3 regions of the Corallincola luteus genome follow, and region 3 is predicted to be linked to each of the others. Evidence: riboswitches for the same ligand, from Rfam matches in the RefSeq annotation. Region 3 holds a riboswitch; each other region holds the start of a gene.
What was found. Region 3 has a riboswitch for cobalamin ahead of EZV61_RS02985 (ABC transporter ATP-binding protein). Riboswitches for the same ligand answer to the same signal wherever they lie in the genome.
Positions count from the first base shown of each region.

Region 1: another riboswitch for cobalamin. It lies ahead of nrdA (class 1a ribonucleoside-diphosphate reductase subunit alpha); the one in region 3 lies ahead of EZV61_RS02985 (ABC transporter ATP-binding protein).
Region 2: another riboswitch for cobalamin. It lies ahead of nrdD (anaerobic ribonucleoside-triphosphate reductase); the one in region 3 lies ahead of EZV61_RS02985 (ABC transporter ATP-binding protein).

Region 1 covers NZ_SJXE01000001.1:354,893-360,456, forward strand. The annotation lists gene EZV61_RS01610 ((2Fe-2S)-binding protein) at 1-30, shown strand, start outside; gene EZV61_RS01615 (AI-2E family transporter) at 245-1,327, shown strand; gene EZV61_RS01620 (GrxA family glutaredoxin) at 1,389-1,643, shown strand; gene EZV61_RS01625 (DUF2167 domain-containing protein) at 1,913-2,797, shown strand; cobalamin riboswitch at 2,993-3,219, shown strand; gene nrdA (class 1a ribonucleoside-diphosphate reductase subunit alpha) at 3,356-5,564, shown strand, end outside.
Region 2 covers NZ_SJXE01000001.1:858,568-864,131, forward strand. The annotation lists gene nrdG (anaerobic ribonucleoside-triphosphate reductase-activating protein) at 1-460, opposite strand, end outside; gene nrdD (anaerobic ribonucleoside-triphosphate reductase) at 460-2,595, opposite strand; cobalamin riboswitch at 2,752-2,965, opposite strand; gene EZV61_RS19395 (RHS repeat protein) at 4,352-5,239, shown strand.
Region 3 covers NZ_SJXE01000001.1:689,530-695,093, forward strand. The annotation lists gene EZV61_RS02970 (cobalamin-binding protein) at 1-158, opposite strand, end outside; gene EZV61_RS02975 (cobyric acid synthase) at 155-1,624, opposite strand; gene EZV61_RS02980 (FecCD family ABC transporter permease) at 1,670-2,707, opposite strand; gene EZV61_RS02985 (ABC transporter ATP-binding protein) at 2,700-3,524, opposite strand; cobalamin riboswitch at 3,711-3,886, opposite strand; gene EZV61_RS02990 (histidine phosphatase family protein) at 3,984-4,550, opposite strand; gene EZV61_RS02995 (AEC family transporter) at 4,571-5,506, opposite strand.

The DNA of each region.
Region 1 (5,564 bases), 330 kb from region 3:
GATGACTCCTTGTTTGTCAGTGCGGCTTAATATCGTTTTATCACTCCACGCTCCTGCGCTCCGCTGAACGCTTTATCTTTTCCTCCGCCATACTGAAAGCCCTCTTTTGTTCTCCGTGCAGTTGCACCTCGAGCTTGCTCAAGGGGTGAGACTTTCGCCCCATCTTGTTGGCTAACTCATTGTGACGACTTGGGTCGCTCGCTATAGTGGTTTTACTTATCTGATTCCTCACAGGGATGTTGCTGTGACAAACCCATTTGAAGGCCGCTCTAATCGTTTGGTACTGTTGATATTTTTAGCGGTTGCCTTGTATGCGAGTTACGCGCTGATCCAACCCTATATACAGCCCATTATTTTGGCTTTATTGATCGGCATGCTAACCGTTCCGGCCCATGATTGGCTGGTCGTAAAGCTCAATGGCCGTAAGAACAGTGCAGCCATTGTCAGTTGTCTGTTGCTCTCTTTAGTGCTGCTTATTCCGTCGATTTTGGTGATGATAGCGATCCTTAAACAGGGCGTCAGTTATTCCAGTACCGTGCGAGAGTGGGCTGACGGTGGCAATGTCCATCAGCTATTGGGTCATCCTTGGGTGATCAAGATAAAGCAACTACTTGGCCAACTGCTACCTGAAGACGCCCTGCATCCCGAAACCATCAAGGCTAAAGTATTAGATGTTGGCAGTGGTATGGGTAAACAGTTTGTCGGCATCTCTACCGCCATGCTGGGCAGTATCACCACGTTTTTTCTGAACTTTACCCTGATGCTGTTCGTACTGTTTTTTGTACTGCGGGATCATGAAAAGTTGATCCGATTTTTTCGCCACGCCTTACCTTTGTCGCGTAGTCAGGAAGATGCGTTGTTGGCCGATATTAAAAAGGTCAGTAAGTCAGCTTTGTTGGGCTCATTACTCACTGCCATCACTCAAGGCTTTGTTGGTGGCATTGGTCTATGGATGGCAGGTTTTCCAGCGCTGTTCTGGGGGACGATGATGGCATTTGCGTCGTTGATCCCCTTTGTCGGTACCGCCTTAATTTGGGTACCCGCCGCGATTTACCTGTTTGTCACCGGGGAGACTGGCTGGGGCATCTTTATGGTGGTGTGGGGCGTTGTCGTTGTTGGTTCTATTGATAACTTCCTGCGGCCTTTGTTTATGCAAGGGGCATCGATGAGTACCGTGGTGGTATTCTTTTCGTTGCTTGGTGGTTTACAGGTATTTGGTTTGATTGGGCTATTATATGGGCCACTGATCTTTTCTATTACCCTGGTGCTGTTTCATCTATACGAAAAAGAGTTCTCTAATTTTCTCGATGATCAGGACGGCCGTTAATATTTTGCCGACAGGGTGCTGCGGTCATTGGATATATATTGGTTAATTGCGAGGAACGATTATGTTTGTGGTGATTTTTGGACGTTCAGGCTGTCCTTTCTGTGTGCGGGCAAAAGAGTTAGCGGAGAAGTTAACTGAGGATCGTGACGATTTTAAGTTCCGTTACATCGATATTCATGAAGAGGGGATCAGTAAGGCCGATCTAGAAAAAACGGTCGGTAAGCCGGTAGAAACAGTGCCGCAGATCTTTATCGATCAGGAACATGTCGGTGGCTTTACCGAGTTTGATGCCTATGCCAAAGAGCATTTGCAGTAGGCTTTCCCGCCATATCTATCTTGCAGAGGGAGGTTTCTCCCTCTATTTATCGCACTTGCCAGTTCTCTTGCTAGAAAAGCAGGCTAAAAACACCCACTTCTTATCTTTAATCAGATTAATTAGCATGTTCTTGCGGTAAATTTGACCTGTTTTGCGCTGCATAAACGACTGCTGGTGGTTAATTGTCATCGCTTTTTGTTTAGTCAGAACATCCACTTAAGGGTTTAGACACCCTATTTCTGTCTCGCTGTTTTAAAAAGGAATTGAAAATGAGATTGATACCCGCCCTCTGTTTTATTGCATCTGTTTTACCCTGCACTTTGCTTGCTCAAGATGAGATGTTGAGTGCTGAAGATCAGGCTTATCTGGCATGGTCTTCGGAGTTCTTATCATCGCTGGATCCGCAAACCGGCGAGATCCTGTTGCCGGGCAGCATGGCTCGACTTCATGTGTCGGATGATTTCTATTATCTCGATCCGCAAGATGCCGAGCGTGTGCTCAGCGAGGCTTGGGGAAACCCGCCAGGCACTGGCGCTTTGGGGATGTTGTTGCCTGCTGGGCAGACTCCGCTGGACGAGGATTCCTGGGCGGTTGTCATCTCATTTGAAGAAGATGGTTACGTTTCTGATGAAGATGCCTACAACATTGATTATGACGAACTGTTAGAAGAGATGCAGGCGGATACCCGGTCAGAGAGCGGAGAGCGCGAAGCAGCAGGTTATGGCTCAATTGATTTAGTTGGTTGGGCAGCTCGACCTTACTACGACAAAAGTCGTCATCAGCTCTATTGGGCGAAAGAGCTGGAGTTTGACCACGATCCCAATCATACCCTGAACTACAGCATCCGCAGCTTAGGTCGCAAAGGCGTGCTGGAGATGAATTTTGTTGCTGGTATGAACCAACTTGATCAGATCAATGGCAGTTTAGATAGCGTACTGGCGATGGTGAACTTCGTTGATGGTCATCGTTACGAAGATTTTGACCCCTCCTATGATGAGGTAGCAGCTTATGGCTTAGGTGCGCTTGTTGCCGGCAAACTGGCGGCGAAAACGGGTGCTATTGCCGGTTTTTTGCTGCTGTTGAAAAAGTTTTGGTGGCTGGCTTTAGTTGCCATTGGTGGCATATTCCGCGCTATCACGGGTAAGAAAAACTAGTTTTTGAAGGTTACCCTGTAAACCTTGCGTCGCCGACGGGGATATTGGGGTCAACACCTAGCCTGAGTTGATGCTCTCCGAATGGAGAGCATTGAGCAAATCTAATTTTTGCATTTGTAATGCTCACTTTTTATTTAACTTTTGTATATCAAATCACCTTTTAAACACTATATATTGACGTTAATCAATTCTTGAACCACTATATGTGCCGAACGGTTCCCAAGGGCTTCTTCAATAGAATGCCCACGGATTAATAGGGAATGCGGTGAATTAGTGGTGTTTTTTCCGCTAATAATTCCGCAGCTGCCCCCGCAACTGTAAGTGCAGAGCCACGCTCAATAGCCACTGGAATGAGATTCCGGGAAGGCGAGTCAAGGCGAAGACGCACAAGCCAGGAGACCTGCCGTCGCGGTGTGTTTTTCGCACCAACTAACTGATTCGTCAAACATCGGGCGGGGTGATCCGGTGTGTGGCTCGACCATGCCCGGCTGTTCGCCTGAACGCTAGCATGGCTGGCGTCATACCTTCCCCTGCCTTGTCGCTACGGAGTTCGACAAGGTGAATAACAAAAATATCTCAATTGCCAAACGTGATGGCCGCCATGAACCGCTGGATCTGGATAAGATCCATAAGGTACTCACCTGGGCGGCAGAAGGGCTTGATACTGTCTCTGTATCTCAAGTCGAGCTTAGAGCACATCTGCAATTTCACGACGGAATTACCACGTCAGACATTCATGAAACATTGATTAAGTCTGCGGCGGATCTGATCTCGGAAGAGACCCCTGATTATCAGTATCTGGCTGCCCGGCTGAACATCTTTCATCTGCGTAAAAAAGCCTATGGTCAATACACGCCGCCTTCGCTATACCAGCACGTGGGTCGGCTGGTGGATCTGCAACGTTACGATGCCCAGCTACTAACGGATTACAGCATGGAAGAGTTCGCCCTGATGGATGGTTTTATCGACCACCAACGGGACTTGGACTTTGCTTACGCTGCCGTGAAGCAGCTGGAAGGTAAATACCTGGTTCAGGACAGGGTGAAAGGAAAGTTCTACGAAAGCCCGCAGTTTCTCTACCTGCTGATCGGTGCGTGTTTGTTTGCTAACTACGACAGATCCATTCGCTTGGATTATGTCCGTCGCTTTTATGATGCGGTCTCTACGTTCAAAATCTCTTTGCCAACACCGATTATGGCGGGCGTGCGTACGCCAACCCGCCAGTTCAGTTCTTGCGTGTTGATTGAATGCGGTGATTCGCTTGATTCCATTAACGCAACCACCTCTGCGATTGTGCGCTATGTCAGTCAGCGTGCGGGTATTGGTATTAATGCTGGACGTATTCGCGCGCTTGGTTCATCGATCCGAGGTGGGGAGGCTAATCATACCGGTTGTATTCCATTCTTTAAGCACTTCCAAACGGCGGTGAAATGCTGCTCTCAGGGCGGTGTTCGTGGCGGTGCTGCGACGCTGTTTTACCCGCTTTGGCATTTAGAAGCAGAAGAGTTGCTGGTACTTAAAAACAACCGCGGTGTGGAAGAGAATCGGGTTCGGCATCTGGATTATGGGGTGCAGCTTAATCGGCTGATGTACCAACGTCTGCTACAAAATGCAGACATCTCACTGTTCAGTCCGTCAGATGTGCCGGGATTATACGAAGCGTTTTTTGCTGATCAGGATGAGTTCGAAAAGCTCTATCAGCAATACGAACAAGACACCAACGTTCGCAAGAAAACCATTAAAGCCGTTGAGCTGTTTTCGCGCTTATTACAAGAGCGAGCGTCAACGGGCCGTATCTACATTCAGAATGTTGACCACTGTAATACCCATAGTCCGTTTGACCCGGCTAAAGCGCCGATACGTCAATCTAACCTTTGTCTTGAGATCGCGCTACCTACAACGCCATTGCAGGATATTAATGACAAAGAGGGTGAGATCGCGCTTTGTACGTTGGCGGCATTTAATCTCGGTGCGCTTAAGTCGTTAGATGAATTGGCCCCACTTGCTGATCTATTAGTGCGCGCATTAGACAGCTTATTGACCTATCAGAACTATCCCGTGCCTGCGGCGCAGCAAGGCTCGCTGAAGCGGCGTACTCTGGGGGTAGGCGTGATCAACTATGCCTACTATTTGGCCAAAAACGGCGTGAAGTATTCTGATGGTTCAGCACTGGGTTTGACCCACCGTACCTTTGAAGCGATCCAGTATCATCTGCTGCAAGCCTCTAACCAATTAGCGTGTGAACAGGGCGCTTGTGATGCCTTTGCTGATACCACCTATGCCCGGGGCGAATTGCCGATAGATCACTACAAAAAAGATGTGGATGGTTACTGCGATGAACCGCTGCATTGTGATTGGGAAGGGCTACGCGCTGACATTCTGCGTGATGGGCTACGCAACTCCACCCTCACTGCATTGATGCCCTCTGAAACCTCTTCTCAGATCAGTAATGCCACTAACGGTATTGAACCACCACGAGGCTTTGTCAGTGTTAAAGCATCGAAAGACGGGATCTTGAAACAGGTGGTTCCGGAGTTAGAAACACTCCGTGATAGCTACGAACTGCTATGGAATATCCCGAGTAACACGGGCTATTTGCAGTTGGTCGGAGTGATGCAAAAGTTCGTCGACCAAGCTATTTCTGCCAACACCAACTATGACCCCGCGCGATTTGGCGAAGGCAAAGTGCCGATGCAATTGCTGATGCAAGACCTACTTAGTGCTTATAAGTGCGGCCTGAAAACGCTTTATTACCACAACACTCGCG
Region 2 (5,564 bases), 170 kb from region 3:
TGAGTGTAATGACTTGTTGGTTACTGCTGCCGCGCCAAGGCAGTTCTGGCGATGCTAATGCTTGCTCAAATTTGCCGTCGATCAGCACATCTATCAGGTTGGTGACCTGCTGCTGTTCGGTGGTGAGTTGCCCAAAACGATAACCGGTCCAGCACCAAACGTCTTTGCCCTGGCACTCGTTGCGAACTCGGTTTAGTAGATGCAATACAGCGTCCAGATTGGCCGGATGTAAGGGGTCGCCGCCTGACAGTGATAGCCCCTGGCGGCGGATCCGCGTGCAGTTGAGGTCAGCAATGATCTGATCCTCAATCTCTGAGGTGAATAAGATCCCGCTGTCAGCACGCCAAGTCGACTGGTTATAGCAGCCCTTGCATTGGTGTTCGCACCCTGACACAAACAGGGTGCAACGGGTACCGGGGCCATTGACCACATCCACAGGGTAATAGGCGTTTAGGTGCATTACAGGTGCTTCACTCGGCGTTTTACCTCTTCCTGCTTGCCAGCATTAAATGGCCGCGCATCTGGGCTACCTAAATAGCCGCAAACCCGACGCGTCACCGATACCTTGGCTGGATCATGGTTGCCGCAGCTAGGGCAGGTAAAGCCTTTGCTGGTGCAATCAAATTCGCCTGTGAAATCACACTGGTAGCATTCATCTATCGGCGTGTTAGTGCCGTAGTAGGGCACGCGATCGTAACTGTAATCCCACACATCTTCTAACGCCTGCAGATTATGCTGCAAATTGGGGTATTCGCCGTAGCAGATAAAGCCGCCATTACTGATCGCAGGGTAGGCCATCTCAAAATCGAGCTTGTCATAGGGGTTGGTATTTTTCTCAACATCGAGATGAAAGCTATTTGTGTAATAGCCTTTATCCGTTACCCCTTTAATAATGCCGAACTCTATGGTGTCTAAGCGGCAGAAACGGCTGCAGAGGTTCTCACTGGGCGTGGCATACAAGCTAAAACCAAAGCCCGTTTCCCGTTTCCAGCGTTCAGTCGTCAGACGCAGATGCGCAACAATCGCTTGCGCTTTTTGCTGCAACATTTGGTCATCGAATGGGTGCGCATCGGTAGCCGTTTGTTGCTGGTTGTAGAGTGCGTTGATGGTTTCATGCAGGCCGATATAGCCGAGGGAAATAGAGGCGCGGCCATTCCTGAACAGTTGCAGTACATCATCATCGGCTTTTAAGCGCACGCCACAAGCGCCTTCCATATAAAGGATCGGTGCGACGCGTGCCTTGACACCCTCCAAGCGGGCGATGCGCGAATCGAGCGCTTTTTTGGCTAACAGTAAGCGGTCATCAAGCAAACGATAAAAGTTCTTTTCGTTACCGTCAGCTTCCATCGCCAGCCTTGGCAGGTTAAGGCTAACCACGCCCAGATTGTTGCGGCCATCATGGATCTCCACGCCGTCCTCTTCATACTGACCTAAGAAACTACGGCAGCCCATCGGTGTCTTAAAGGAACCCGTGACTTGCACCACTTGCTCGTAGTTCAAAATATCTGGATACATGCGCTTCGAGGCACACTCTAAGGCCAACTGTTTGATCCCGTAGTTGGGATCTTGCGGGCTGCGGTTAAGGCCCTCTTTAATGACAAACACCAGTTTCGGAAAGACGGCGGTTTTGCGATTACGGCCTAATCCGGCAATACGGTTCTGCAGAATTGAACGTTGGATCAGTTTGGCTTGCCAGCTTTCACCCAAACCAAAACCGAAGGTCACAAACGGCGTTTGGCCATTGGCGGTGTGCAGGGTATTCACCTCATACTCCAATGACTGAAAGGCGTCATGACACTCTTTTTCAGTTTGCGCTTGGGCGAACGATTCGGCATCCGATACCTGCCACTCGGCAGCTGTCGCCAAGTGCTTCTCGTAGCTGGCGGTGACATAAGGTGCCAGTACTTCATCGATACGATTGACCGTGGTGCCGCCATAGATATGGCTTGCTACTTGAGCGATGATCTGTGCGGTAACCGCCGTGGCAGTGGCAATCGATTTTGGCGTATCGATCTCCGCGTTACCCATCTTAAAGCCTTGCTCTAACATCCCTTTTAGATCAATCAGCATGCAGTTAAACATCGGAAAAAACGGCGCGTAATCCAGGTCATGGTAGTGCAACTCTCCCCGGTCGTGGGCGCTCACCACATCCTTTGGCAGAATATGACGACGGGAGTAATGCTTGGCGACGATACCCGCCAACAGATCGCGCTGGGTGGGGATCACCTTGCTGTCTTTATTGGCGTTTTCATTCAGCAGATTCAGATCGCTCTGCTCCATTAAACCGCGTATTTCCTGATTCAGGTGACTGGCTTTTTCCCGGGCCAGATCGCGGTCGTGACGGTACTCAATGTAAGCGCGGGCCACCGCTTTTTGCTCGCTGGCCATCAAGCTGTCTTCCACAGCCTGTTGGATCTCGTCGATATGCAACTCGGAAAGCGGTGCTAATTGACTCGCTACCTGCTCGGTGATCTGCTCAGCTATTTTCGCCGAACGAATGCCGACCACTTCGCAAGCGCTCTGTATCGCCAACTGGATCCGTTTAGGGTTGAAAGGGGCGCGACTGCCATCCCGTTTAATCACGACCTGCTGCATGTTCATCTCCTGAACTTATTATTCTGTACTGCTTAGATTGATGTAGGGCGATGGTAAGCGAGGGCAAATAGTCACAGCATGATAAGTAGGCGAACATCAGCTAGCGCTGACCATATCGCCCAATAATTCATGTTGCACTGGTGCACCCCGCCCAGCATGGCATTGGTGATTGCGGCAGGTCTCCTGGCTTCTGGTATTGAGTTAACTGCCGCCTTCCCAGCGCTAAGCCAGTGGCTTTGCCCATTAGATATGGACAGAAGATGCAGCGTACCAACCAGATACAGTTACGGGGGTAGCTCCGGTTTCTCACCGGATTCCCTATTGTCCCCATGCTTGCGCATGTGTGCGGACCACAATCTGCATATATAGTGGCAGTAAAAAGGCTAAGGCACTAGATGTGGTGTTTGGTGAACTAAGGTTTCATTGATCGAAGGCAAGCTTTTGGATGGGTGAAACCAAGGAATCATTTAAAATGTGATGCTGCCAATGTTGTGGTTATATCGGTGGAAGTCTATCAACTCACTACGTCATTCATCATTTGGAACGGGCTCTGCACTCAAGTCAATAAAAGCGGTAGTGTGTAGGGGGATATATTGACCTAATTGTAGATAAAATGTTAAAAAGCGGGCTCTAAAGGAGCTAGCTATGGGTGCTGTCTTGGTGCCTAAGAAAAGGAAGTTATGCAATTGCCATCATCCAGAAGTCATCAGAATAGCCTCCTTTTTACTGCTTGTGGCCAACGCGTATCACCACCGCCACCAGCATCACTGAATATGACTACAACGACCAAGGTCAGCGCATCGCTACGCGTGTGTCTCAGCGATAAGGAAATTAGTATTTAATTATGTCTTTACAAAATTATTCTTACTACAAAAAAATGTATCTTTGCACTACTTATGGTTGCTTGGCTTTAGTGGTGACGCTGTGCTTAAGCACCGCCTGTTATGCTGATGATGCCAAATCTAAATACTGTTCTCAGGGGGGGGAGTATTTTTGCCTGGTTTCTAATTCCGCGGGCGGGCCTAAAGATCCTGCTAATAGGCCAGAAAAGTGTTTTCGCACTGAAAAGGAAGCGCTTGCTGCTTCGCCTGTTACACCAGAGAACAACGGTTTTCCTGGTTGGGACTATGGTATTTGGTATAAAGCATATTGCCCGGCTCTTTCGGATAAGCAAAGAGGATCAAGGGCATCAGAAAGATGCGTTTACTATCGAACCGCTTATAACGAAGGATGGTATCCCGACACTCATCATATACATCAGTCACTGCTTAAGTTTGACTGTAACCTATGCGAGCGCCCTTTTAGTTGGAACTATGAGTTTGAAGGCTGTGCGGTAGAGTGCCCCAAAGATAAATCTAGCTTGGATTTACAACAAGGTTGTTATGGTTCGCCCGTTAAAGATTTTTGTAAGGCTGGGGATGGAAACCCTATCTTAATTGCTGACGGACGGAAATGGCAGTTGGAACCTGCGGATTTGCAGTTGAGCAGATTATTCTCACTTCAACGACACTATTCAACACAGTCTGTGCATGACAATAGCTACTATGAAGGCCCTTATCCTGAAGGCGTTTTGCCTGATGGAGCTGTGAGGCATTTTCAACCTGAAGGGTATAAGGCTAAAAGTCTTCTTTCTGGGCACAACCTATATTCGGAAGGAGCTTGGCAGCAAGGAACGTGGCGTCTGCTAAAGATTCCTAGCCTTTCTTTTTCATCCAATAGGTACAAACTCTTCCGTTTGGACGGCACACACAAAGAAATGTTCATCAAACAGGATGAACTTACCTATACCAGTGGACAATTTACCGGCAAAGTTATCGAGGCTATTGAGCCGCAAGGTTGGCTTCATAAGCCCACTCTTGGCGTGCAAGAATTTTACAATACTGACGGCAAACTCACGGCGCGTGAAACAAACGGCCGGCGAGTGTCATTTAACTATGACGACGGGCGTTTACTTGAAGTTGTCGACGGTAACAACCACATGCTTCTGACTTATGACGAAGCCGGCCGTCTGGAAGGTGCCAGCACTCAGAATGATTTTGTTACCTATGGTTACGATGAACAAAGCCGCTTAATCAGCGTCACTCACAAAGATGGCCGTAGCCGTCAGTATCATTACGAAGACCCACGCTTTGGTCAGGCTCTGACCGGTATCACCGATGAACGGGGGGTACGCTACGTGACCTGGGCTTACGATGATGAAGGCCGCGCCATTGAAAGCCGCCATGGCGATGATGACCATTTCAAATTTGTGTTTGGCGACAACCAGACCACGGTGACTAACCCGCTGGGAAAAGACACCATTTACCACTACCTGGAACAAAATGGCGTGAAACGTCTGGAACGGGTTGAAGGTGTGCCATCCAACAACTGTGCCGGGGCGAACCGGGAATATACCTACTACCCCAACGGGGCTATTCACACCCAAACCGATTGGCAGGGCAACATTACTCGCTTTGCCTATAACGCCCGTGGCTTAGTGACGCAGCAGACTGAAGCGGAAGGCACGCCAGCGCAACGTATCACCACCACCGAGTGGCACCCGCAATATCCGTGGCCAACGCGTATCACCACCGCCACCAGCATTACTGAATATGACTATAACGACCAAGGCCAGCGTATCGCTACGCGTGTGTCGCAGCGATAAAAGATATAGGTAATTCAAAAGAATGAAATTAAGAAACGAATCTATTGTATTAAATATACCCTTCGTAAGGTTAAGGCTGCTGCTAGTACTAATGACTCTTAGCTTCTCTGGCCATTCGGTTGAGCTTGATCTTGAGGATCTTAAGTCAGTCAGCGAAATTGGTGTTTCCCGTGCCAATGTTGGGCGTGGTTTTAATGAGTATTTCTATGATAAATACTTGATGGCTGGAGAGGCTTGCAAAGTTTATGGGAGGAGCTACTCATATGTGTCTCATGCTCTAAGAGGGGACTCAGGGTCACGATTGAGTCTAGATTGTAACAAGCTA
Region 3 (5,564 bases):
GCATACTCTGTTGTGGCGATGATCTTATCGCCGGCACCGATGGCATAGAGCATCTCAACTGCGTGGGGAGACAGGGCGATAATGCGCTGTGGCGTCGCGGCATAGGCGGTGAGTGAAAATGTGGAGATGGCCAATAGAGCCAGTGTTGTTTTTATCATCTGTTCGTTCCCTGAAGGCTTGGCGTGTCAATGGAAAGGAAGCTGTTGAACCGGGTTAAATCTAAATGTGTTTCGAAAGCGTCGGCAAGTTTATTAAGTTCCTGGTCGCGCAGTGTATCAACATCTACCGTGGCCAGCGTGTGACCACAAACCCAGGAGAGTACGGCGGCACAGGCGGCTGGGTGATCGAGTAATCCGTGCAGGTAGCTGCCGATGATCTGATTATCCTCATCGATCGCCCCTTCCGGCTGACCATTGAGTGTCATCAGTGGTCTTGAAAGCGCTTCCCCTTGGCTATCGCCTGCGTGTATTTCATACCCCTTTACTGCTGCCTGATGTTCGTCGAGTTGCAGCTGCCCTGAGCGGTTTTCCAGGGTTTTAGCTGTCGTCAGGATTGTCTCCATTTTCAGGTAACCCAAGCCAGCACTCGTTCCTGGGGAACTTTCTATGCCGTTGGGATCTGCAATTTGTTGTCCCAACATCTGGAAGCCACCACAGATCCCTAGCACTTTACCGCCGTAGCGCAGGTGTTTATCGATCGCCTTATCCCACCCTTGCTGACGTAAAAAAGCCAGATCGTCACGCACGCATTTGCTGCCGGGTAGGATCACCAGATCGGCCGCAGGCATTGCATCCCCCATTTTTATCCAGATAAGGTCGACGGCGGGGTTTAAGCGCAGGGGGTCCAGATCGGTATGGTTACTTATTCTGGGCAACACGGGAACGACAATTCGCAGCTGGGCTTGCTCTTTCAGCTGCGCGGCGTTAATGGCGTCTTCTGCATCCAGTTGCAGATCATGCAGATAGGGGATGACACCGAGTACCGGCTTGCCTGTTTCCTGTTCCAGCCAATCCAGACCCGATTGCAGCAAACTGATATCGCCGCGAAAGCGATTGATAACAAAACCAACGACGCGGGCCTGTTCACTAGGAGATAGCAGGGCCAGCGTTCCGTGGAGGTGGGCGAATACGCCACCACGGTCAATATCGGCAACAATAATCACCGGGCAATCCACTGCTTCGGCAAACCCCATATTGGCGATGTCTCTATCCCGTAGATTGATTTCGGCAGGGCTGCCAGCCCCTTCAACCAGGATCAACTCATACTGCTCAGCCAATCGCTGATATGAACTCAGCACCGCAGACATAGCCACGGTTTTATACTGGTGGTAATCAGTGGCATCCATATCTGCAACCGGATGGCCGTGAATGATCACCTGGGCGCCGATATCCGTATTGGGCTTTAGCAACACCGGGTTAAAGTCGGTATGAGGAGTAAGCTTACAGGCTTCTGCTTGCAACGCTTGCGCGCGACCTATTTCACCACCATCGGCGGTGACAGCACTGTTGAGCGCCATATTTTGTGGTTTAAATGGCGCGACCTTGACGCCTGCCCGCTGAAACAGGCGACAAAGCCCTGCGACAGTGATGCTTTTGCCTGCGTCCGATGTCGTCCCTTGCACCATCAGTGTTGGGGCTTGGGCAGAGAAGGATTGTCTGGTGGTCAAAGCCTAACTCCCCATGCCTGCGCTGCGGCGACGTAAAATAATCAGGAAAAACAGGCTACCGAGTGCCGAGGTGATAACGCCGACAGGCAGTTCTTGCCCCGGTAGCAGTTTACGCGCCAGCACATCGATCCAAACCATAAATAGTCCCCCGGCCAAGCAAGTGGCTAGCAGGCTGCGCAGTACATTAACGCCTAGTAACATGCGTACCAGGTGAGGGATCATCAGGCCGACAAAGGCGATGCCACCGCAATAGGCCACCAGTGTGGCAGTGATTAAGGAGCTGAGCAGCAACATTACCACGCGCAGGCGGGCGACATTGACACCTAAGGTTCGTGCGCTCTCTTCGCCCGCTAAAATGGCGTTTAACTGCCGGCTGAAGCCGATAAAAAGCAGTAAGCAGCTGCTGGTGACAACGACCGGCAGCCATATATTATCCCAGCTGGCGCGGGTAAAACTGCCTAAGGTCCAAAACAGCACCGATGCGGTGGCCTGAGGATCGCTGGTGTAGAGTGCCAAGCTGGTCATGGCACTGAGCATAAATGAGGTGGCCACGCCCGCCAGTAGCATGCGCTCCACTTGTCCCGGACCGGAGCGACTGCTCATCGCCATCACTAAGATAACGGCCAGAGCACTGCCACAAAAGGCCCCCAAGGGGAGACCGATGCCATGGCCTATACCTAGAACAGCAATGACGATCACTGCCCCCAGCGAAGCCCCAGAAGAGATGCCGAATAGGTAGGGGTCAGCTAACGGGTTACGAGTGACGGTTTGTAATACCGCTCCAGACAGTGCTAGCCCCGCGCCGGCAACAAAGGCCAAAATGACCCGAGGTAAGCGAATATCGATAACGATACGCTGTTTGATCGCGCTGACATCACAACTGCCCCCCAAATGATGGCACAGAGCATGCCACACATCTGCTGCATCGATCTGGGCAGCGCCGAAGCTGGCTGCGAACAGCGGTGTTGCTAATGCAAATAGCAGTAGCGCCATTATTACCAACCAGCGAAAGGCGGGCCGTTGCCATAACTGCTCAGGCATGGTCACCTCCCGGTGGTTTATTGTTTGCGGTTAAGTAGCCATAGTGGTAGGTAATGCGCGGGTGACCATGGTCCGGGTGTTGATCGATACTGCTGCAGACTCCAAATACCTCACCGAGCATGCGTTCGGTTAATATTTCGTCAGGGGTTCCTTGGCCAATCAGTTTGCCCTGATCGATCAACAACAGCTGATCACAAAAGGCGCTGGCCAAATTCAGATCGTGGATCGATGCGATCACAGTGATGCCCAAGTGTTTGGCTAGCTCCAATACCTGAATTTGATAACGCACATCGAGATGATTGGTTGGTTCGTCCATCAGCAACAGCTTAGGACGCTGCACGATAGCGCGGGCGATCAGCGCGCGCTGTTTCTCGCCCCCAGACAGATGTTCAAAGGGCTGCTGTGCTAATGCCGTTAAACCCACCTGCTCAATGGCATCATCGACCAGTTGCAGATCATGGTGGCTATCCAATGCAAATGCGGCTTTATGGGGAGTTAACCCCATCCGTACTACATCACGCAATCGCAAGCCGAAGTTACCGGTGGTTTCTTGCAGTACCACAGCCACTTGCTGCGCAACGGTGCGCGCCGAGTGCTGCCATAAATTCTGACCGTTAAGGCGTACTTGACCGCTGGAAGGCTTATTTACTCTATATAGACATCGTAGCAAGCTGGATTTGCCTGCGCCATTTGGCCCGATCAAGCCAACAAATGTGCCACGGCTAATCTGGAAATCTATCTGTTGCAGAATATGGCGACCATCAGCTTGCCAGCCAAGGGCGTCCACCTGCACCAGCGGTTGCTCTTGATTGGGCATCAGTGGTATCGCCTGTCATGCTGAGGTCGATACAGATGTTTAGCTTGGATATGCGCCACATTGCTTCCATTATTGAGCGCGGATTTTTAGGCGGGTTGACCGGAATTGAAAGCTATAGATCTGGTTCCGGTAAACACTGCCCTGAGTAACCCGCTCAGGTGTTATCACGCTATTGCGTGATACAAGGTTCAGTTTTAACGGATGGCAGGTCTCCTGGCTCACAGCTTCTGACTGCACGCCTTCCCAACCCGTGGAGGTCAGTGGCGAGTGTGCAGCGTTCTGTTTACAGTTGCGGGTACAGCCGCGGTTTTGCACCGCGTTCCCTTTTAAGCCTGTATGGCACCATCGTTACCGCTGTGGTTATCGATCGCTTACTTAGCCACAACGAATTGGTGGCGAGATTATCCGGCATATTGCTGGAGACAACAAGTTATTAACAGGTATGAACCGTGTGCTGACTCAGTGTTGCCACTGTAAGCCAACGACAGCGCCATTCTCATAATATCCGGTGCGCACCGGATGCAATGGTTTAGCGGCCAGGCCTTGTAACAAAATAGCCAAAACCGAACCATGGGTGACGACAACTATGGCTTGATTCACATGAGGCTTGACGATTTCAGCGAGAGTATTTTGGCTACGTTGCCAGACCTCTCTGACACTTTCACCGCCGAGCGGAGCTGCATCGGGAGAGCCATCCACATGCAGATTACATAGTGCTAACTGATGATGATCCATATCGGTCAGCTGCATCCCCTGTAGTGGGCCAAAATGGCGCTCTCTGAGTCCGCTGAGCGTGGTCAAGGGCAGTTTATGTTGCGCAGCTATGCATTGAGCGGTATGACTGCAGCGGGCTAAGTCACTGCTATACACTGCAGCTAAACAGGTGGTTTGCAGCAGCTCAGCAGCTTGTTTTGCTTGCTGTTTGCCGCGCTGAGTCAAGGGGCTGTCTAAGTGACCTTGCAGTCGCTGTGTTTGGTTCCATGTTGTCTCACCATGCCGCACCAAGTAGATATCTGTCGTTGCCATGAGTAAGCACTGACCCCCTGTCAGGTATTTGGTAACAGCATCCACGCCAGCCAAGCACTCATACTGATGCTTGCTACTATCGTAGACAAAAGCACAGCGGCTGCCACTTCAGCTTCGCTTTGCTGATGCTGGTGGGCGAAGGCGTAAGCATTGACCCCGACCGGCGTTGCTGCCAGTAGCACGGCAACAGCACCGTCTAAAAAATCGAGCTGCCATAGGAAAGTTACCGACCACCATACCAGTACCGGCATTAAGCCGACTTTGAGCAAGCTCATAATTAGCACCCGTGGTCCGAGTCCTGTTAGGGAGTATTTGCTGATAGCGATCCCTAATACCAACAAGGAGCAGGGGATCGCGGCGTCCCCAAGCCAGCTAAGAAGTTGCTGAATTGGTCTTGGTAGCATCAGTCCCATGCCGTTGGCAACAAACCCCAACAGCAAAGAAGCGACTAAGGGGGTGGTGAGGGTTTTCCTCAATGCACGAAAAAACAGTCGCCAATGAGCCGTGTTGCTTCGTCCTAGCTCCAGAGCGATACCGCTGATGGTAAATAGCAACGCACTGTGCAAGGCGATGATCATAAATGCCGGCGCCATACCGGGTTCACCAAATACAGCTAATACTGCAGGGATCCCTATCAGTACGTTGTTGGAGTAGGTTGACCCCAGCGCCACACAGGCGCGTTGTGGATGACTTAGGCGATAACCACAGGCAAACCAGGCGATGGTGAAGATGATGAATTGGGGCAGGTAATAGCTGGCAAACAGCCCCCATGGAATGGACGAAGGCCACTGGGTATGCAAGCTGCCGTTAAATAGTAAGGCGGGCACCAGCAGATTAAAGGTGAGCGCAGCGATCCCTTTGTAATGGTGCTCGGCAAAACCTGCAAAACGTCCTAGGCAGCCGCCAATCAATATCATCAGAAAGACGGGCAGTAATATGGTGAAAACGGGTGCCATGATGCCAGTGGGTTACGAAGTGATGACATTACTTTAGGGCGGATCTCATTTAAGAACA